DNA from 2 places in the Streptomyces sp. G5(2025) genome. Region 1 is predicted to be linked to the other one. Evidence: predicted binding sites of a transcription regulator. Region 1 holds the regulator's gene; the other holds the start of a gene.
What was found. The regulator HspR, encoded in region 1, represses chaperone genes until heat shock. The targets are predictions, from matches to a motif close to TTGAGNNNNNNNNNCTCAA.

Region 1 (10,837 bases):
CGCCGACGAGCCGCGCGACGCTGTGCTTCTCGCCGTACTCGCTCATGTCGATGCGGACCATGGCCCGCTCGTCGTCGAAGAGGAAGTCCGCGAGGGCCTTGGCCAGCTCGGTCTTGCCCACGCCGGTCGGGCCGAGGAAGAGGAACGAACCGGTGGGGCGGTCGGGGTCGGCGATCCCGGCGCGGGTGCGCCGCACCGCGTCGGAGACGGCGCGCACGGCCTCGCTCTGGCCGATGAGCCGCTTGCCGAGCTCGTCCTCCATGCGCAGCAGCTTCTGCGTCTCGCCTTCGAGGAGGCGCCCGGCGGGGATGCCGGTCCAGGCTCCGACGACGTCGGCGATGTCGTCCGGGCCGACCTCCTCCTTGACCATGGTGTCCTTGGACTGGACGGCCTCCTCCTCGGCCTCGGAGGCGGCTTCGAGGTCGCGCTCCAGGGTCGGGATCTCGCCGTAGAGCAGCTTGGAGGCGGTGTCGAAGTCGCCGTCGCGCTGGGCGCGCTCGGCCTGGCCGCGCAGCTCGTCGAGCTTCTCCTTCAGCTCACCGACGCGGTTGAGGGACTGCTTCTCCTTCTCCCAGCGGGCGGTGAGGCCGCGCAGCTCCTCCTCCTTGTCGGCGAGGTCGCGCCGCAGCTTCTCCAGGCGCTGCTTGCTCGCCGGGTCGGTCTCCTTGCTGAGCGCCAGCTCCTCCATCTTCAGCCGGTCGACGGCGCGCTGGAGCTCGTCGATCTCGACGGGCGAGGAGTCGATCTCCATGCGGAGCCGGGACGCGGCCTCGTCGACGAGGTCGATGGCCTTGTCGGGCAGGAAGCGGGAGGTGATGTACCGGTCGGAGAGCGTGGCGGCGGCCACGAGCGCGCTGTCGGCGATCTGGACCTTGTGGTGGGCCTCGTACCGCCCCTTGAGCCCGCGCAGGATCGCGATGGAGTCCTCCACGGACGGCTCGGCGACCAGGACCTGCTGGAAGCGGCGCTCCAGGGCGGGGTCCTTCTCGATCCGCTCGCGGTACTCGTCGAGGGTGGTGGCGCCGACCATGCGCAGCTCGCCGCGGGCCAGCATCGGCTTGAGCATGTTGCCCGCGTCCATGGCGGAGTCGCCGCCCGCGCCGGCGCCGACGACGGTGTGCAGCTCGTCGATGAACGTGATGATCTGCCCGTCGCTCTCCTTGATCTCGGAGAGGACGGTCTTGAGCCGCTCCTCGAACTCACCGCGGTACTTCGCGCCGGCGACCATCGCGCCGAGGTCCAGGGAGACCAGCCGCTTGTTCTTCAGCGACTCGGGGACGTCGCCCTTCACGATCCGCTGGGCGAGGCCTTCGACGACGGCGGTCTTGCCGACGCCGGGCTCGCCGATGAGCACGGGATTGTTCTTCGTGCGCCGGGACAGCACCTGCACGACCCGCCGGATCTCCTGGTCCCGCCCGATGACGGGATCGAGGCGCCCCTCGCGGGCCGCGGCGGTGAAATCGGTGCCGAACTTCTCCAGCGCCTTGTACTGACCCTCGGGGTCGGGTGTGGTCACCCGGCGCCCTCCCCTTGTCGTCTCGAATGCGTTCAGAAGCTTCTTGTCGGTGGCCCCGTGTTCGGCGAGGGCCTCCCCGGCCCGGCCGCCCTTGGCGGCGACGCCGATGAGCAGATGCTCGGTGGAGAGGTACTCGTCGCCCAGCTCCTTCGCGCGCTGCGCGGCGTCGGCGATGACGGCCAGCAGCTCGCGGTTGGGCTGCGGCGGAGCGACGGTCGAACCGGCCACGCTCGGCAGCGCGGCGAGGACCCGCTCGGTGTCCGCGCGCACGGCCGCCTGGTCGGCGTCGACCGCGGCGAGCAGGTCGATGATGTTCGCGTTGTCCTCACCTTCCAGCAGGGCGAGGAGCAGATGTGCCGGGGTCAGGTCGGGGTGCCCGTCCTTCAGGGCCCGGTCGCCGGCCGCGTTGATGGCGGCGCGGCTCCTGTTCGTCAGCTCTGCGTCCACGTGCGCTTGACCTCCTTACGGGTCCAACCAGCGGCCAGGGGTCGGGTACCCCTCACTCTGACTAGCTCAACGTACACAAAGTTGAGTCTATTCCACTCAAGGCAGGAACCGGAAGGCGGCCCGGCTATGTTCCGTCCCATGAGCCCGAGCCAGAGCCAGACCCCGAACGCACCAGCCGCCCGGATCGACCCGCGTCAGCCGCCCGAGCCCTACCTCAGCTTCTGGCGTGAACGACACCTGTGCACCTTGACCACGCTGCGGCCCGACGGGACGCCCCACGTGGTGCCGGTCGGCGTGACGTACGACGCGGAGGCCGGCGTCGCCCGCGTCCTCGCGCGCAAGACGAGCCGGAAGGTCGCGCACATATCGGCGGCGGCGGGCGTGCCGGACGGCCCCAGGGCCCGGGTGGCGGTGTGTCAGTTCGCGGGGCGGCGCTGGGCGACGTTGGAGGGCCGCGCGACGATCAGGACGGAGCCGGCGCTGATCGAGGAGGCCGAGCTGCGCTACCAGGAGCGCTACGAACGGCGCCCGTCGCCCAACCCGGACCGGGTCCTGATCGAGATCGAGGTGACGCGGGCGCTGGGGAAGGCGTGAGGCCCGGATGCCGGGCCCCCTGCCCCCGCGCACGCCACAGCGGCGCCACCGTGTTCAGGTCCACGGTGGCGCCGCTGCTGGGGGAAGTACCTGCGCGATTTACAACGACGGGGGAATCGCGTCAGGCACTGCGGGGGGTGGCTGTGACGTTGTCCGGGGCGCCCGCCATCGCACCCGGGTCCTGCTGTTCCTGCTCTCCGACAAGCTGGTGGTCGCGCCGGTCGAGATTGACGAAGACCATCCCGTACCGAATGGCACACCGCACGGGCTGCGGCGCTCCTCGCGGCCGCCGAAGGCACCGGTAGGCGCGGATCTCCTCCTGGTCGTCACGGGTGACGACGATCGGCTCACCGAGCAAGGTCACCATCAACGAGTCACCGCGGTGGGGGATCGCGGTCACGAGATCGATGAAGTGCCAACCGGAGCGGTAGGCGGTGGCCATTTCTCGGCGGAACGTGCGGTCGTCGGGAGGGGTGCTCATGCCGCGTCACCCTCCGGAACGACATGCCACGACAGATCCGGCCGCGGGCCGGCGATCGCGGATCCGCCGGCCGGCTCGCTGTGCCAGGAGAGATCCAGAGTGGTCACTGCGCCCAGGGCCAGCCCGACGGAGAAGGTGGTGACAAGCACCGAGCGAAGCATGCGCTTAAACATGGTCGGCTTCGTCCTCACTTGGTAGGTTCCTCTCCCCCGGCTCAACAAGACGATGTCTCAATCGAGCACGTCAAAGCCACAGGGTCGATGCATCATGTTCCTGCACGTTCAGGACCCTGGGGGGTGGAGATTTGCTCACAAGAGACGCCAAACCGACACATCCTCACCCCGCGACCCCACTTTGTGACGAGGGTGCGAGGCTTTACGCCAGTGCACTGAGCAATGGCCGTCTGGCACGGTCCGAGGCCGAGAACGCGCCCTGCCTCCTGGAGTCGAGCCTGGTGCGCCCGGACCCGGACGACGGGGACTGGTTCCGTCCGATCGCTCCGTCCGCCGCGCTCGCCCAGCGGATCAACCCCATCGAACGGGAAATTCAGGACCGGCGGCGACTCGCCGTGCAGCTCACCGATCTCTTCGAGCCATTTATGGCCATCACGGCCCGGCCCGAGCCGACGGCGCATTCGATCACCGTGCTGGAGAGCGACGCAGACATCGACGCCGCCATCGAACGCGCCACGTCCGAGTGCCGCTTCGAGATACTCACCGCCCAACCCGGCGGCGGCCGCAGCGAGGACTCGCTCACCGTGGCACTGCAACGCGGCCAGACGGTGCTCGAACGCGGCATCACCATGCGCACCCTCTACCAGCACACGGTCCGGCACAGTCAGGGAACTCTGGCGTACGCGGCGCGCATGGCCAAGGGCAAGGTGCACATCAGAACCCTGGAAGAGCTCATCGACCGATTGATGATCTTCGATCGCACGGTCGCGCTCATTCCCGCGCGGGAGGACCGCCAGGTCGCCCTGGAGCTGCGCCATCCGGGCATCGTCGAGTACCTCGCCAAGGTCTTCGAGCATCAGTGGAGCCGAGCGACCCCGCTGCTCGACGAAGTGCCGTACGCCCCCTCCACGGACGGGATAACCGGCGTCCAGCGCTCCATCGCCAGGCTCCTCATCGAGGGCCACGTCGACGAGGCCATCGCCCGCCGCCTCGGCATGAACGTCCGCACCTGCCGCGCCCACATCGCCAAGATCGCCGCCGCCCTCGGCAGCGGCAGCCGCGCCCAGCTCGGCTACCTCATCGCCCAGTCGGGAATCCTCGACCAGGACCGCCCGAAGTGACCACCGAAGCCCACCCCCACGGCCCGGACACGCTGTGCGAGGCGGGCGGACGCCTGTACGCACGGGCGCTGCGGGAAGGCCGCGTCCCCCTGCGGGACGCCGAACAGACGCCCTGCCTCATCGACTTCGAGCTGCTGCTCACGGACGCCGAGGACACCCGGTGGCTGCGCCCCGTCGCCCCGGCGCTCGCCCTGCCCCGGCTGCTCGACACCATCGAGCAGGACATCGCGCACCAGCGGCGCCGCGAGGCCCGGCTGGCCGACACGTTCGCGCCGCTCATGGCGATCACCCCCGGCCCCCGCCTCCCGGACGCCCCCTCCACCATCACGGTCCTGCGAGGACTGCCCCGCATCGGCGAAGCCGTCGACCGGGCGCTGAAGGCCGCCACCGAAGAGGCCCTCTGCATCCAGCCGGGAGGGACCAGGCCCCCCGAGGTACTGGCACGCTCCCTCGCGAGCGCCCAGGGGCTCCTCTCCCGCGGCGGCCGCCTGCGCACCCTGTACCAGCACACCACCCGCCACTCCCTGCCCGTCCTCGCCTATTACGAGCGCCTCCAGGGCGATGTCGAGGTCCGCACCCTGGACGAGCTGACGGAGCGTCTCTTCGTCTTCGACCGCTCCGTGGCCTTCATCCCGGCGAACAAGGACCGTGACGTCGCCCTTGAGCTGCGCCATCCCGCCCTCATCGACTACCTCGTCACCACCTTCGAGCGGCTGTGGCGCCTGGCCACCCCCATGTATCCCCGGTCGGCGAAACTCCCCTCGGGCAGAGGCGTCACGCCGCGCCAGCACGCCATCGCCACCCTCCTCGTCGAAGGCCTCACGGACGCCGAGATCGCCGACCGCCTCGGCATGAACATCCGCACCGCCCGCGATCACATCGCCAAGCTCGCCGCCACCCTCGGCAGCGGCAGCCGCGCCCAGCTCGGCTACCTGATCGGCCGGTCAGGAATCCTCGCCCACGGCCCCCGGGGCTCCTGACCCGCGGCTGCGCCCCGGCCCGCCCGCGCGGGGCGACCAGCGCGGCACAGAAGTAGACACTTCAATGAGGGGACGGCTCCCCCCTCGCGTCCCCCTGCATAGAATCGCCGCGCTTCAACTGAGCGGGAGGGAGCGCACATGCGCAGCGAACACGCGCCACACGCCGTGGAGGAACTCTGCGAGGAAGGCTCCTCCGTCTACGCACGCGCCCTCCGTGAGGGCGGCGTCCGCGTCGAGGACTCCGAACGGGCGCCCTGCCTCGTCGACTTCGGCCTCCTGCGCCCGGACGCCACCGACGCCCGCCGGCTGCGTCCCACCGCCCCCGCCACCGCCCTGCCCCGCCTCCTGCGCGCCATCGACGACCGAATCGCCGAGCAGCGGGCGCGCGAGGCGCGGCTCAGTGCCGCGTTCGCTCCGCTCATCGCGCTCGACGCGGAGCTGTCCGCCGCCGCGGACGCCCCCGCCATCACCGTCCTCGACGGCCTCGAACAGATCAACGCGGCCATCGACCACGCCATGGCGGACGTCGCCCAGGAGTTCCTCGCCATCCAGCCCGGCGGCACCCGCCCGCCCGAGACGTTGGCCGAGGTCTTCCCCGCGACCAGGCGATCCTCCGCCGGGGCTGCCGGATGCGGACCCTCTACCAGCACACGACGCGCCATTCCCTGCCCGTGCTCGCCTACTTCGAACAGCTCGACGGCGACACCGAGGCCCGCACCTTGGACGAGGTCACCGACCGTCTCTTCGTCTTCGACCGGACCGTGGCCTTCATCCCGGCCAGCAAAGACCGCACCGTCGCCCTGGAGCTGCGCCACCCGGCGCTCGTGGAGTACTTCGCCACCACCTTCTGGCGGCTGTGGCGCCTGGCCACCCCCATGTGGCCGCAGGCCGCCCCCCAGGTCTCCGAGGGCGGCATCACCCCACGCCAGCGCGCCATCGCGGGCCTGCTCGTCGAGGGCCTCACCGACGCCGAGATCGCCGACCGCCTCGGCATGAACATCCGCACCGCCCGCGTCCACATCGCCAAGCTCGCCGCCACCCTGGGCAGCGAGAGCCGCGCCCAACTGGGCTATCTCATAGGGCAGTCGGGGATTCTCGAACACGACCTGTGAGGGCTGTCGGCCAGTCGGCTGCCGCGTCAGCCGCCCGCCCCGATCCACTCCCGCAGCAGCTCCTCCCGCTCGGCGGCCCGCGGCGTTCCCTCCTCCCGGCGGCGCCCCCACTCCGCCATCGCCGCCAGCGTCGTCAGGAGCGTGCCCGCGCCCTGCGTCAGGTGGGCGAGGAGATCGCGGGAGAGGTCGTGCTCCGTCGGGGAGTAACCCGTCGCCGCCGCGGTGTACGCGGTCAGTTCGTGTGCGGCGCCCTGCGTGTCGGTGAGCCGTACGGTCATGGTCGGCGCCGCGTCCGCGCCGCCGAGGCCGACCGTCAGGGCCATGTCCACCAGGGCGCCCACCTGCCGCTTCAGCGTCTTCACGGGGGCACCGTCGACCGCCAGGGCGCGCACGTCCTCCCACGGCCACAGGCCCGACTGCCGGTCGCCGAGGGCCACCACGCCCTCCGGGGTCAGGCGCACGCCGGCGGCGAGCCCGGACGGCTTCGCGCCCACGTACACATCGCCCTCGGCGATCCAGAACAGCCCCACCATGGCCATGGAAATCCACTTCCCCCCGCGACAACGCGACAACACACAACGCCCAGCACACTTCAGGTCGACCACCGCAACGCGCGAAGGGGCCGGGAGGTTCCCCTCCCGGCCCCGCGTGCGTCATGAATGAGGGCGGTCGTTACTGCTCCGTCGCTCTCTTGGGCCGCCAGACCACCAGCGCGCTCGCCTGCTGCACGTCCTGGTACGGGACGAGGTCGCGGCGGTACGAGGCGTGCACCGCCGCTTCCCGCTGCTGTATGGCGGCGGCGGCTCCGTCCACGGCCGCGGAGAGTTCCGCGACCCGCGACTGGAGCGCCGCGACCTGGTTCTCCAGCTCGATGATCCGCTTGATGCCGGCGAGGTTGATGCCCTCCTCCTGCGACAACTGCTGCACGGTGCGCAGTAGTTCGATGTCACGCGCGGAGTAGCGGCGGCCCCGACCCGCGGTGCGGTCCGGGGAGACCAGGCCCAAGCGGTCGTACTGGCGCAGGGTCTGCGGGTGGAGGCCGCTCAGCTGGGCGGCCACCGAGATGACGTACACCGGCGTCTCGTCGGTGAGTTGGTACGGGTTGCGACGACGGCCGACCCTCTCCATGGGTCACGCTCCCTTCGCGGCCTGGAACAGTTCTGCCCGCGGGTCGACGCCCGCAGTCGCCTTGCGGTAGGACTCCAGGGCTTCCTTCGCCGGGTCCGACAGGGATGCCGGGACCGACACCTCCACCGTCACCAGCAGGTCGCCGCGCGTACCGTCCTTGCGGACAGCGCCCTTGCCGCGGGCGCGCATGGTGCGGCCGTTGGGCGTGCCCGGCGGCAGCTTCAGGGTGACGGCGGGACCGCCCAGTGTCGGGACCTTGACCTCACCGCCCAGCACCGCCTCGGGGTACGTCACCGGCACCGTGACCGTGAGGTTGTCGCCCTTGCGGCCGAAGACCGGGTGGGTGTCGACGTGCACGACCACGTACAGGTCACCGGCGGGGCCGCCCCGCTCGCCGGGGGCGCCCTTGCCGCGGAGCCTGATCCGCTGGCCGTCGCTGACCCCCGCCGGGATCCGCACCTGCATGGTGCGGGACGACTTCGCGCGCCCCGAGCCGTGGCAGACGTCGCACGGGTCCTGGGCGATCAGGCCCCGGCCCTTGCAGTCCACGCACGGATCGGTCAGCGAGAAACCGCCGCCGCCGCCCCGCGAGACCTGGCCGGTGCCGACGCAGGTCGGGCACACGCGCGGCGTGCCGTTCTTGTCGCCGGTGCCGGAACAGGCCTTGCAGGCGGCCTGGGAGGACATGCGCAGCGGCACCGTCGCGCCGTCCACCGCCTCCGTGAAGCTCAGCGTGACCTCGGACTCGATGTCCTGGCCGCGCCTCGGCTGCGTACGCGTGCCGGTACCGGCACCCGCGCCGCCGCGGTTGAACAGGCCCCCGAAGACGTCACCGAGGCCGCCCCCGAAGCCGCCGCCGGCCGCTCCGCCCCCACCCGGGCCGCCGCCTCCGAAGAGGTCGCCCAGGTCGAAGTTGAACGATCCGCCGCCGCCTCCGGGGCCCGGCCGGAATCCGCCGTTGCCGAAGAGGGCACGCGCTTCGTCGTACTCCTTGCGCTTCTTGGGGTCCCCGAGGATGTCGTTCGCCTCGGAGATCTCCTTGAAGCGCTCCTCCGCCTTGGTGTTGCCCTTGTTGGCGTCCGGGTGGTTCTCGCGGGCGAGTTTCCGGTACGCCTTCTTGATCTCGGCTTCGGTGGCGTCCTTGGGGACGCCGAGGACCTTGTAGTAGTCCTTCTCGATGAAGTCCTTGGTGCTCATCCCCGACGTCCCTCCTTACTCATCTCGATGCCGTCAGCCCTCGTCCGGGCCACCGGTCTCCTTCTCGTCCGAGGCCTCCGGAGCGGTTTCGGCGGACTCGTCGCCCTTGACCGTCTGCGCGCCGGGCTGCGGTTCGGCGACGGCCACCCGAGCGGGGCGGATGGTGCGCTCGCCGATGCGATACCCCGGCTGAAGGATCGCGACGCACGTCGTCTCGGTGACATCCGGTGCGTAGCTGTGCATCAGGGCCTCGTGGATCGTCGGGTCGAAGGGCTCACCCTCCTTGCCGAACTGCTGGAGACCCATCTTGGCGACGACGGTCTCCAGCGCCTCGGCGACCGACTTGAAGCCGCCGACGAGTTCGCCGTGCTCACGGGCGCGGCCGATGTCGTCGAGGGTCGGGAGGAGCTCGGAGAGGAGATTCGCCGAGGCGACCTCCTTCACCGCCACCTTGTCCCGCTCCACCCGGCGGCGGTAGTTCTGGTACTCGGCCTGTAGCCGCTGGAGGTCCGCCGTGCGCTCGTTGAGCGCGGTGCGCACCTGGTCCAGCTGGGCGGTCAGGCTCACATCCTGGGCGGACGTCTTGCTGTCCGCGTCCCCGGCCGGGGCCGCCGGGCCCTCCTCGGTGGAGGGCTCGGCGGCCTTCGGCGCCGCGTCATCAGGGGTGGCGCCAGAGGGGACGTCAGGCTTCTCGGCGTTCTCGCCAAAACCCGGGGTCTCCTCGGTCATCAGGCGGCGCCACCCTTCTGGTCCTTCTCGTCGTCGACGATCTCGGCGTCGACGACTCCGTCGTCCTCCTTGGCCTGCTCGGCGCCGGGGGCCGTGCCCTCGCCGCCGGCCGCCTGCGCGGCCTGGGCGTCGGCGTACATGGCCTGGCCCAGCTTCTGCGAGACGGCCGCGACCTTCTCCGTCGCGGTGCGGATCTCGGCCGTGTCCTCGCCCTTGAGCTTCTCCTTCAGCTCATTGACGGCTTCCTCGACCTCGGTCTTGACCTCGCCGGGGACCTTGTCCTCGTTGTCCTTGAGGAACTTCTCGGTCTGGTAGACGAGCTGCTCGCCCTGGTTGCGGGACTCGGCGGCCTCGCGGCGCTTGTGGTCCTCGTCCGCGTACTGCTCGGCCTCCTGGCGCATGCGGTCGACCTCGTCCTTCGGCAGCGAGGAGCCGCCGGTGACGGTCATCTTCTGCTCCTTGCCCGTGCCGAGGTCCTTCGCGGTCACGTGCATGATGCCGTTGGCGTCGATGTCGAAGGAGACCTCGATCTGCGGGACGCCGCGCGGGGCCGGCGGGAGGCCGGTCAGCTCGAACATGCCGAGCTTCTTGTTGTACGCCGCGATCTCGCGCTCGCCCTGGTAGACCTGGATCTGGACCGACGGCTGGTTGTCCTCGGCCGTCGTGAAGATCTCGGAGCGCTTCGTCGGAATCGTGGTGTTCCGCTCGATGAGCTTCGTCATGATGCCGCCCTTGGTCTCGATGCCGAGGGACAGCGGGGTCACGTCGAGGAGCAGGACGTCCTTGACCTCACCCTTGAGGACACCGGCCTGGAGCGAGGCGCCGATGGCGACGACCTCGTCCGGGTTCACGCCCTTGTTGGCGTCCTTGCCGCCGGTCAGCTCCTTGACGAGCTCGGCGACGGCCGGCATGCGGGTGGAGCCACCGACGAGAACGACGTGGTCGATCTCGGAGAGCTGGATGCCCGCGTCCTTGATGACGTTGTGGAACGGCGTCTTGCAGCGCTCCAGGAGGTCGGACGTGAGCTGCTGGAACTGGGCGCGCGTGAGCTTCTCGTCCAGGTGCAGCGGGCCCTCGGCGGAGGCCGTGATGTACGGGAGGTTGATCGTGGTCTCCGTGGAGGAGGACAGCTCGATCTTGGCCTTCTCGGCCGCCTCGCGCAGGCGCTGGAGCGCCATCTTGTCCTTGGAGAGGTCCACGCCGTGGCCGTTGTTGAACTGCTTGACCAGGTAGTCGACGACGCGCTGGTCCCAGTCGTCACCACCGAGGTGGTTGTCGCCGTTCGTGGCCTTCACCTCGACGACGCCGTCGCCGATCTCAAGCAGCGAGACGTCGAAGGTGCCGCCACCGAGGTCGAAG
Region 2 (10,837 bases), on a different contig from region 1:
GACGCCGAGGACGTCGTGCACCCCCGACTGCTCCGGCACGTCGACACCGCGTTCCACGTCCACGGCGCCGACGTCGTGCAGGGCGGTGTCCAGCTGATGAACCACGCCGACAGCTGGTACGCGCTGCGCAACTGCCTGGAGTACTTCTTCTGGTTCCGCAGCCGCCTGCACGTCCACGCCCGCCAGGGCTTCATCCCCCTCGGTGGGAACACCGTCTTCGTCCGCGCGGCGCTGCTGCGCGAGGCGGGCGGCTGGGACGGCGACTGCCTGGCCGAGGACTGCGAGCTGGGGGTGCGGCTCTCCCGGCGGGGCGCGAAGGTCGTCGTCGGCTACGAGCCGGCCCTGGTCACCCGCGAGGAGACCCCCGGGACGCTGCGCGCACTGCTGCGCCAGCGCACCCGGTGGAACCAGGGCTTCCTCCAAGTCCTGCGCAAGGGCGAGTGGCGCCATCTGTCCACCGCCCGCAGGAGGCTGCTGGCTCGTTACATCCTCGCCACTCCCTTCCTCCAGGCGGGCACCGGACTGTGCATGCCGGTGGTGTTCGTCACCGCGCTGCTCGACGGCATCCCCCTCGCCGTGGCCCTCGCCGCCTGGGTGCCGATGTTCCTGCTCGTCGCCACCGCCTTGTTCGAGTCGGCGGCACTGCACGATTTCGGACGCGTGTACGGCGTACCGGTACGCCCCGTCCATCACCTGTGGCTCTGGTGCAGCCTGCCGCTGTACTCCCTCGTCCTCGCGTACGCCGCCGTCCGGGCGGCCTGGCGCGAGTGCCGTCACCGCACCGACTGGGAACTGACCGCCCACAGCGGCGCCCACCTGGAGGCACCCGGTGGGGGAGCCGTCCCGCGGCGGAGCCGGGACCGGCCGAGAAGGAGGAGAAGTCATGACTGTCCACGCCGCGTCGCCACGGACCCAGCCCGGCATCTCGGTGATCGTGCCCACCCGGGACGAGGCACACAACATCGGCCCGCTGCTCGACCGCCTGGACGCCGCCGCCCCGCCCGGCACTCTTGTCGAGGTGTTGTTCGTCGACGACTCCTCGGACGGTACGCCGCAGGTGATCGAGGAAGCCACCGCACGCTGCCGTCTGCTGGTGCGCGTGCACCACCGGGAGCGGCCGGAGGGCGGTCTTGGCGGAGCCGTCCACGAGGGCATCCGCCGCACCGCGGCCCCCTGGATCGTCGTCATGGACGCCGACCTCCAGCACCCGCCCGAACTCGCCCACCGCCTCGCGCTGCACGGCCAGGCCGGGGGAGCCGACCTCGTCGTCGCCAGCCGCTACGCGCGCGGAGGGAGCCGGGCCGGGCTGGCCGACCGCTACCGGACGGTCGTCTCGCGAGGCTCCACCCTGCTGGCCAAGGCCCTCTTCCCGCGCGCGCTGCGCGGCATCTCCGACCCCATGAGCGGCTTCTTCGCCGTGCGGCGCGAGATGCTGACCCGCCACCCGTCGGGCCCCGGTCTGCGCCCGCTCGGCTACAAGATCCTGCTGGAGCTGGCGGTTCGCCGGCCGCCGCGTGCCGTCGTCGAAGTGCCGTACACCTTCGCCGAACGCCACGCGGGCCGCTCCAAGAGCGGGGTGCGCGAAGGGATGCGGTTCCTGCGCCACCTGCTCCTGCTGCGCGCCACCAGCCTCCCGGTGATCCGGTTCCTGCGGCACCTGCTGTCACTGCGCACCGTCGGCGTTCCGGCCAGAGTCGCCCTCCTGGGACTCATCGGCCTGTCGGGCCTGCTGCCCAACCTCGGCCTGCTCGCCCTGCTCACCGCCGTGACACCGCTGCACCACCTGGCCGCCGAGGCCGTGGCGACGCAGGCCGCCATCCTGTGGAACTTCCTGCTCGCGGAGGTGCTCGTGGCCCAAAGGGCCCGTCCGGGGACCGCCGGGGGCCAACCGTCCGGCGTGGGGCGGTCCCGGTGGCGGCGGCTCTCCGGCAGGTTCGTGGTCTTCGCCGCGCTGAGCAACGCGGACTTGGCGGCGCGGCTGCCGCTGACCGCTCTCCTGATCGCCGGAACGGGGTGGCCGCCGGTTCCGGCCACCGCGGTCATGCTGGTTCTCTCCGTACTGACCCGCCTGCTCCTCCTGGACCGGCTCCTGTACCGGGGCCCCTGAGCACGTACCTTCCGCGCGCGCACCGATCGGCCCGCCCTCTCCGCGACACGCTGGGGACGGGCGGGCCGAGCAACGGGCCGATGGGGGGCCGTCAGCCGCCGACGTACCAGCTGAACTCGCCCGACGCGGCGAGCGCCATCAGTACGACGAACAGGACGACGTCGACGATGCCCAGGATGATGGCCGCCTTCGCCATCCCTCCGCCGCCCGCCCGCTGCCGCAGGGCGAGGGCACCGAAGATGATCGCGAGCGGTCCGAGGACGATGCTGAGGACGAACAGCCCGACGATGCCGCAGACGAGTCCGGCCACCGCGAAGCTGTTCGTACGGGAACCAGAAGACGCCGCTGACCGACTTCCGTAAGCCGACATGGCCACACTCCTTGGAGTCGCGTTCCAGTCCTTGCGTGACGCGACTGCGGGTGCCCCGGAACGCGCCGGGTAGTCCGCGCGGCGGCGACCACGCGCTCCGCCGGGGCCGCCCCGCGGCCCATTCCCGCCCCGAGTGTGATCGGATGGTGGCCACGGATCTCCGATCACGGAACCGCACTCCGATCACGGAACCGCACTGAAGGGAACTGCATCGTGGCAACCACGCGCTCCGCGCACACGGTCTGGGAAGGCTCTCTGACGGAGGGCTCGGGCACCGTCACCTTCGACTCCTCCGGCATCGGGGAGCAGCCGGTGTCCTGGCCCGCCCGCGCCGAGCAGGCGAACGGCAAGACCAGCCCGGAGGAGCTGATCGCCGCCGCCCACTCCAGCTGCTTCTCCATGGCGCTGTCGCACGGCCTGGCCAGCGCCGGCACCCCGCCGAGCCGCCTCACCACGTCGGCCGACGTGACCTTCCAGCCGGGCACGGGCATCACCGGCATCCACCTCACGGTCGAGGGCACCGTCCCCGGCATCGACGAGGACGCCTTCGTCGCCGCGGCCGAGGACGCCAAGGCCAACTGCCCGGTGAGCCAGGCGCTGACGGGTACGACCATCACGCTCACGGCCAAGCTGGGCTGACCCAGAGACGGTCGGACGATGCCGTCACCCCTCCTCGGGGTGGCGGCATCGTCGTATGCGGCCCTTGACAATGGCCAGCTCAAGTTTTGTGATGGGAGATGAGTGGAGTAGGCCTGGACACGGGGGACATGGGCTCGCGGCGGAAGGGACTGGACCATGGCACGAGCGGTCGGGATCGATCTCGGGACGACGAACTCGGTGGTGGCCGTACTGGAGGGCGGTGAGCCCACCGTCGTCGCCAACGCGGAGGGCGCGCGCACCACTCCCTCGGTCGTCGCCTTCGCGAAGAACGGCGACGTCCTGGTGGGCGAGGTCGCCAAACGGCAGGCGGTCACGAACGTGGAGCGCACCGCACGCTCCGTCAAACGCCATATGGGCGACGGCGGCTGGCGCTTCCCGGAGAGCGGCTCCGTGGACGGCACCCGCTACACCGCGCAGGAACTCTCCGCGCGCGTCCTGCAGAAGCTCAAGCGCGACGCCGAGTCCTACCTCGGTGAGGACGTCACCGACGCGGTGGTCACCGTCCCCGCCTACTTCGACGACACCCAGCGCCAGGCCACCAAGGAGGCCGGCGAGATCGCGGGCCTCGACGTCCTGCGGATCGTCAACGAACCGACGGCGGCGGCCCTCGCGTACGGCCTGGACAAGGGCGGGGACCAGACCGTCCTCGTCTTCGACCTGGGCGGCGGCACCTTCGACGTATCGCTCCTGGAGATGGGCGAGGGCGTCATCGAGGTGAAGGCCACCAACGGCGACACCCGGCTCGGCGGCGACGACTGGGACCAGCGGATCGTCGAGCACCTGGTACGGCAGTTCAAGAACGCGCACGGCGTGGACCTCGGCAAGGACAAGATGGCCCTCCAGCGGCTGCGCGAGGGCGCCGAGAAGGCGAAGATCGAGCTGTCCTCGTCGAGTGAGACGGACATCAACCTCCCTTACATCACCGCCTCTTCGGAAGGCCCGCTGCACCTGGCCGAGAAGCTGACGCGGGCCCGGTTCCAGGAGCTGACGTCCGATCTGCTCGACCGCTGCAAGGAACCCTTCCACCAGGCCGTGAAGGACGCGGGCGTCAAGCTGTCCGCCATCGACCACGTGATCCTGGTGGGCGGCTCGACCCGGATGCCCGCGGTGACCGACCTGGTCAGGGAACTCACCGGCAAGGATCCCCACAAGGGCGTCAACCCGGACGAGGTGGTGGCGCTCGGCGCGGCCCTCCAGGCCGGTGTCATCCGCGGCGACGTCAAGGACGTGCTCCTGCTCGACGTGACCCCGCTCTCCCTCGGCATCGAGACCAAGGGCGGCATCATGACCAAGCTGATCGAGCGCAACACCACGATTCCCACCCGGCGTTCGGAGACGTTCTCCACCGCCGAGGACAACCAGCCCTCGGTCGGCATCCAGGTCTTCCAGGGCGAGCGGGAGATCGCCGCGTACAACAAGAAGCTCGGCGTCTTCGACCTGACGGGGCTGCCGCCCGCCCCGCGCGGGGTGCCCAAGATCGAGGTCACCTTCGACATCGACGCCAACGGCATCATGCACGTCTCGGCGAAGGACGAGGCGACCGGCCGCGAGCAGCGCATGACGGTCACCGGCGGCTCCGCGCTGCCCAAGGACGACATCGACCGCATGGTCCGCGAGGCCGAGCAGCACGCGGAGGAGGACCGCAGGCGGCGCGAGGCGGCCGAGACCCGCAACCAGGCCGAGCAGCTCGTCCACCAGACGGAGCGGTTCCTGCGGGACAGCGGCGACAAGGTGCCCGCGGACACCCAGAACGAAGTGGCGGCCTCTGTCAGCGAGTTGAAGACCCTCCTCAACGACCGGCCCGACGACACCGCCGCCCTGCGCAGCGGCACCGAGAAGCTGGCGGCCGTCAGCCAGAAGATGGGCCAGGCGATGTACGCGGCCTCCGGCGGCGGCACCCAGGAGCAGCAGACGGCCACGGAGTCACCCACCGAGGAAGGCGTGGTGGATGCCGAGATCGTGGATGACGACAACGGCAAGGAGGGGCAGGGCAAGACGCCCCAGGAGCCCTAGGACTCCGTCCGTTCCCAGCCGCGCCGCTCCGGCCGCGCCCCGATCCGCTCCGGGTCCCGGGAGCGGTAGACCACGTAGGGCCGGAAGAGGTACTGGAGCGGCGCGCTGAACATGTGGATCAGGCGGGTGAACGGCACCAGGGCGAGCAGGACCATGCCGACCACCGCGTGGATCTCGTACATCAGGGGTACGCCCGTCATCGCGTCGATGTCGGGCCGGAGCGTGAACAGGCTGCGGGCCCAAGGGGCGATGGACACACGGTAGTTGTAGCCGTCGCCGGAGGTGTGCAGGAGTTTGGCCACCATGCCGAGCACGATCGCCGCGAACAGCACCAGGTACATGAACTTGTCGTTCGCGGTCGTCGCCCGGAACACCGGCGTGTTGGTCCGCCGCCGGTAGAGCAGCAGCAGGATGCCGAGGACGAGCAGGATCCCGGCCGCGGTGCCGCCGTACAGCGAGAACAGGTGGTACGTGTGCTCGCTGAGGCCCACCTTGTCCGTCCACGACTCGGGCACGAACAGGCCCACCAGGTGGCCGACGAGCACGAAGAGGATGCCGTAGTGGAACATCGGCGAGGCGATGTTCAGCAGCTTGGACTCGTAGACCTGCGAGGAGCGGGTTGTCCAGCCGAACTTGTCGTAGCGGTAGCGCCAGATGGTGCCCGCGACGAGCAGGACGAAGGCGATGTAGGGAAGGGCGCCCCACAGCAGCGTTGCCATCAGTGCTCCCCGATGAGTGCGGAGGGTGGTGCGAAGGGCGGCGCGGAGGGTGGTGCGAAGGGTGCGAGGCCTGCGAAGGGCTGGATGCCCACTTCCTCGCGCGGCGGCCCCGAACGGGCCAGTGCGAGCGCCTCGGCACGGTCCTTGGGGGTCGGGCCCGGCAGGCTCGCGCACACCGCCTCCAGCACGCCCGCGTACGGCGTGCCGTGCTCGCTCAGCGCGAGCCGCAGCAGCTCCAGGCCGCTGCGGTGCTCCAGCAGCAGCTCGGGCCCCGCCAGCGCGGAGAACTCCAGGACCGCGGGGAGGAAGTCCGGCAGCTCCTCGCCGGAGAACTCCAGGCCGTGCGCGCGGTAGACCTCCTTGAAGCGGACCAGGGCCATGCCGCGCCGCCGGGTGTCGCCCTCCCGCCACCAGCTCAGGTACAGGCTGTGCCGGTTCTTGAAGTCGAAGACCTGCACGTAGTGCGCCGCCAGCTCCTGGGGATCGGTGGTGGTGGCGTACGTCAGGAAGCCGCCGAGCCGCGGGGGAGCGGCGGCGCGCAGCAGGGGCAGCCGTTCGTGGAACTCGTCGTCCGGGTAGCCGAGGCAGAGCGCCGCGGCCTGGTAGAGCACCGCGTGCTCAGTCACTGTCGTCCTCCTTGGCCGCGTCGGCCTTCTCGACCGCGCTCGGCTGCTCGTCGGCGGTCTGCCGGGCCCGCAGCGCGTGGAAGTTCTCCAGGGTGACCAGCGGCAGGTTCCGGCGGCTGCCTGAGTCTTGGCCGAACGGGCCGTCGCCGCCCATTCCCGGACCGTCCTGGTGATCGAGGCTGCACGTGTCGGGGACCGCCGACTCCTCCAGGCGCCGCGCGTCGCCGATCGCGGCGGTCGGGATGACGTACCGGTCCTCGTACTTGGCGATGGCCAGCAGGCGGTACATCTCCTCGATCTGCGGACCGGACATCCCGACCGAGCGCGCCACGTCACCGTCCGGCGTGTCGCCGAGGTTGATGGCCCGCATGTGCGCCCGCATGGCGGCCAGCTTCTCCAGGCTGGACCGCACCGGGCCGACGTCCCCGGCGGTGAAGATCTCCGCGAGGTATTCCAGGGGGATGCGCAGGGTGTCGATGGCGCCGAAGAGGTTCGCCGCGTCCTCGCCGTCGTGGCCGGTCTCCGTCAGCGCGTCCACCACCGGCGACAGCGGCGGGATGTACCAGACCATCGGCATGGTGCGGTACTCCGGGTGCAGCGGGAGCGCCACCTTGTACGTGCTGATGAGGGCGTGCACGGGGGAGCGGCGTGCCGCCTCGATCCAGTCGTGGGAGATCCCGGCCCGCTCGGCCGCGCGGCGCACCGCTGGGTCGGCGGGGTCCAGGAAGACGTCCAACTGGGCCTGGTACAACCTGTGTTCATCTGGCTCGGAGGCCGCCGCCGTCACCTTGTCGGCGTCGTACAGGATCACCCCGAGGTAGCGCAGGCGGCCCACGCACGTCTCCGAGCAGACGGTGGGCAGGCCCACCTCGACGCGCGGGTAGCACAGCGTGCACTTCTCGGCCTTGCCGGTGCGGTGGTTGAAGTAGACCTTCTTGTACGGGCAGCCGGTCACGCACTTGCGCCAGCCCCGGCAGTGGTCCTGGTCGACGAGGACGATGCCGTCCTCCGCGCGCTTGTACATCGCACCCGACGGGCAGGACGCGACGCACGACGGGTTCAGGCAGTGCTCGCAGATGCGCGGCAGATAGAACATGAAGGTTTGCTCGAAGGCGAACTTCACCTTGTCCGAGGCCTGTTGGCGTGTCTTGGCGACCATCGGGTCCAGGTGGCCGTGCTCGGTGGTGCCGCCGAGGTTGTCGTCCCAGTTCGACGACCACTCGATCTTCATCGGCTTGCCGGAGATCAGGGAGCGCGGCTCGGCGACCGGGTAGTCGTCGCCCAGCGGGGCGTCGGTGAGGTTGCGGTACTCGTACGTCCAGGGCTCGTAGTAGTCTTTGATCTCGGGCAGTTCGGGATTGGAGAAGATCTCCAGGAGCGACTTGATCCGGCCGCCGTTCTTGAGCTTCAGGGCGCCGCGCCTGTTCAGCTCCCAGCCGCCGCGCCACTTCTCCTGGTCCTCGTAGCGGCGCGGATAGCCCTGGCCGGGGCGGGTCTCGACGTTGTTGAACCAGACGTACTCCATGCCGTCGCGGTTGGTCCAGGCCTGCTTGCACGTGACCGAACACGTGTGACAGCCGATGCACTTGTCGAGGTTCATGACCATCGCGATCTGTGCCATGACGCGCATCAGTACGTCACCTCCTGGGCGCGGCGGCGGATGACGGTGACCTCGTCGCGCTGGTTCCCCGTCGGACCGAGGTAGTTGAACGCCCACGACAACTGCGCGTAGCCCCCGATGAGATGGGACGGCTTGAGGATGAGGCGGGTCAGGGAGTTGTGGATGCCGCCGCGCCTGCCGGTGGTCTCCGTCTTCGGCACGTTCACCGTGCGTTCCTGCGCGTGGTGCATGTAGACCGTGCCGGCCGGCATGCGGTGCGAGACGATCGCGCGCGCCACGACGACGCCGTTGCGGTTGACCGCCTCGATCCAGTCGTTGTCCCGTACGCCGATCGCGTCCGCGTCCTGCGGCGCCATCCAGACACACTGCCCGCCGCGGGAGAGCGACAGCATGAACAGGTTGTCCTGGTACTCGGAGTGGATCGACCACTTGTTGTGCGGCGTGAGGTAACGCACCGTCACCTCCCGCTCGCCGTCCGGTCCGAGGCGCGGTTCCCCGAAGAGGCGGTTCATGTCCAGGGGCGGCCGGTAGACGGGCAGCGCCTCGCCCAGCTCGTGCATCCAGTCGTGGTCGAGGAAGAAGTGCTGGCGCCCGGTGAGGGTGTGCCACGGCTTCAGGTGCTCCGTGTTGAGGGTGAACGCGGTGTAGCGGCGCCCGCCCGACTCGCTGCCGCTCCACTCCGGTGAGGTGATCACCGGCACGGGCGCGGCCTGCGTGTCGGCGTACGTGATGCGCTTGCCCTCGTGCTCGGCGGCCAGGTGCGCCATCTCCTGGCCGGTGCGCTCCTCCAGGGTGTGGAAGCCCTGCGTGGCCAGGCGCCCGTTCGTCGTGCCGGACAGCGCGAGGATGGCGTTGGCCGCCTTCACGGCGGTGTTCAGGGCGGGGCGGCCGTCGGCGGGCCCGCCGAGCACCACGCCGTTGCGTTCCTTGAGCTCCTCGACCTCCCGGTCGGGGTGCAGGGCGATGCCCTTGGCGGGCAGGCCCAGCCGCTCCACGAGCGGTCCGAGCGCGGCGAACTTCGCGCCGATCGCCGTGTAGTCGCGCTCCACGACCGCGAGGTTCGGCATGGTCCGCCCAGGGACCGGCTCGCACTCGCCCTTGCGCCAGTCCAGGACGACCCCGCCGGGCTGCGCCGTCTCACCCGGAGTGTCGTGCTGGAGCGCGGTGGCGACGAGGTCCCTGCGGACGCCGAGGTGGTCCACGGCGAGCTCGCTCAGCCGCTCGGCGATCTCCCGGAACGTGTCGAAGTCGGTGCGCGCCTGCCAGGGCGGGTCGACCGCCGGGGTGAAGGAGTGCACGTAGGGGTGCATGTCGGTGGTCGACAGGTCGTGCTTCTCGTACCAGGTCGCGGCGGGCAGCACGACGTCCGAGAGCAGTGTGGAGGACGTCTGGCGGAAGTCGAGGGAGACGAGCAGATCGAGCTTTCCCTCCGGGGCCTCATCACGCCAAGTGACTGTCGAGGGCCGCTCGTTCGGTGTCGCTTCCTCGGCGCGCAGCGATGAATGCGTGCCCAGCAGATGCTTCGTGAAGTACTCGGCGCCCTTCGCGGACGAACCGAGGAGGTTGGCGCGCCACAGGGTCAGCACACGTGGCCAGTTCTCCGGGGCGTCCGGGTCCTCGCAGGCGAACTTGAGGGTGCCCGCCTTCAGTTCGTCGACGACGTTCGCCACCGGATCGCCCGTCGTCTCCGCGAGGTCGAGAGGATTGCGGTCGAACGTGGGGTACGACGGCATCCACCCGGAACGCGCCGACAGGGCCAGGCAGTCGGCCCCCGTCATCCCCGCGAAGCGGCCCTCGCCCAGCGGCGAGGCGAGCACGTCCGCGGCGAACTTGTCGTAACGCCACTGGTCGGTGTTGAGGAACCAGTACGCGGTACCGATCATCTGCCGCGGCGGCCTGCTCCAGTCGATGCCGCCCGCCAGCGTCGCCCAACCGGTCACCGGGCGGCACTTCTCCTGCCCGACATAGTGCGCCCAGCCACCCCCGTTCCGGCCCTGACAACCCGTCAGCTGAAGCAGTGCGAGGAAGGCGCGGTAGATCGTCTCGGAGTGGAACCAGTGGTTGGTGCCCGCGCCCATCAGGATCATGCAGCGCCCGCGCGACTTCTCCGCCGTCGCGGCGAACTCCCGAGCGATCTTCACGCACTTGGCGGCGGGCACGGAGGTGTGCGCCTCCTGCCAGGCCGGCGTACCGGGCGCGTCCGCGTCGTCGTACGAGGAGGGCCACGCGCCCGGCAGCCCCTCGCGCCCGACGCCGTACTGCGCGAGGAGCAGGTCGAAGACGGTGGTGACCAGCGGCCCGTCCTGCCCGCCGAGCCGCGTCGCGGGCACCCCGCGCCGCATCACCTCCCCGCGCCCCTGACCGTGGGCGCCGCCTTCCGTGTCGAAGCGCGGCAGCAGCACCTCGACGCCCGCCGCGACCGGCGAGCCGTGCAGCGACAGGAGCGGCTTGATGTCGCCCAGCTCCAGATTCCACCGGCCCTTGCCGGACTCCGTCCAGCGGAAGCCGAGTGAACCGTTCGGCACGGCGGGGCGACCCGTGTTCTCGTCGAGCACCGCCGTCTTCCAGTCACCGCCCTCACCCTCCTCGCCGAGGTCGCTGGCGCGCAGGAACTTCGCGGGCACATACGCGCCGTCACGCTCGGTCAGCGTCATCAGGAAGGGCAGGTCGGTGAAGGTCCGCACGTACTCGGTGAAGAAGTCCGTCGGCCGGTCGACGAAG

Region 2: dnaK (molecular chaperone DnaK) is a predicted target of HspR. The motif match lies at 3,181-3,199, and genes of this name have one in related genera.

Annotation. Positions count from the first base shown of each region.
Region 1 covers NZ_JBMUZT010000006.1:4,122,696-4,133,532, reverse strand. The annotation lists gene clpB (ATP-dependent chaperone ClpB) at 1-1,963, opposite strand, end outside; gene ACOBQB_RS29585 (pyridoxamine 5'-phosphate oxidase family protein) at 2,102-2,557, shown strand; gene ACOBQB_RS29580 (hypothetical protein) at 2,679-3,038, opposite strand; gene ACOBQB_RS29575 (hypothetical protein) at 3,035-3,187, opposite strand; gene ACOBQB_RS29570 (helix-turn-helix transcriptional regulator) at 3,328-4,332, shown strand; gene ACOBQB_RS29565 (helix-turn-helix transcriptional regulator) at 4,329-5,312, shown strand; partial or broken gene ACOBQB_RS29560 (LuxR C-terminal-related transcriptional regulator) at 5,451-6,424, shown strand; gene ACOBQB_RS29555 (hypothetical protein) at 6,451-6,963, opposite strand; gene ACOBQB_RS29550 (heat shock protein transcriptional repressor HspR) at 7,097-7,552, opposite strand; gene dnaJ (molecular chaperone DnaJ) at 7,556-8,749, opposite strand; gene grpE (nucleotide exchange factor GrpE) at 8,783-9,478, opposite strand; gene dnaK (molecular chaperone DnaK) at 9,478-10,837, opposite strand, start outside.
Region 2 covers NZ_JBMUZT010000002.1:945,442-956,278, reverse strand. The annotation lists partial or broken gene ACOBQB_RS04670 (glycosyltransferase) at 1-819, shown strand, start outside; gene ACOBQB_RS04665 (polyprenol monophosphomannose synthase) at 884-2,107, shown strand; gene ACOBQB_RS04660 (DUF4190 domain-containing protein) at 2,199-2,477, opposite strand; gene ACOBQB_RS04655 (OsmC family protein) at 2,691-3,116, shown strand; gene dnaK (molecular chaperone DnaK) at 3,273-5,150, shown strand; gene narI (respiratory nitrate reductase subunit gamma) at 5,147-5,869, opposite strand; gene narJ (nitrate reductase molybdenum cofactor assembly chaperone) at 5,869-6,495, opposite strand; gene narH (nitrate reductase subunit beta) at 6,488-8,125, opposite strand; gene ACOBQB_RS04630 (nitrate reductase subunit alpha) at 8,125-10,837, opposite strand, start outside.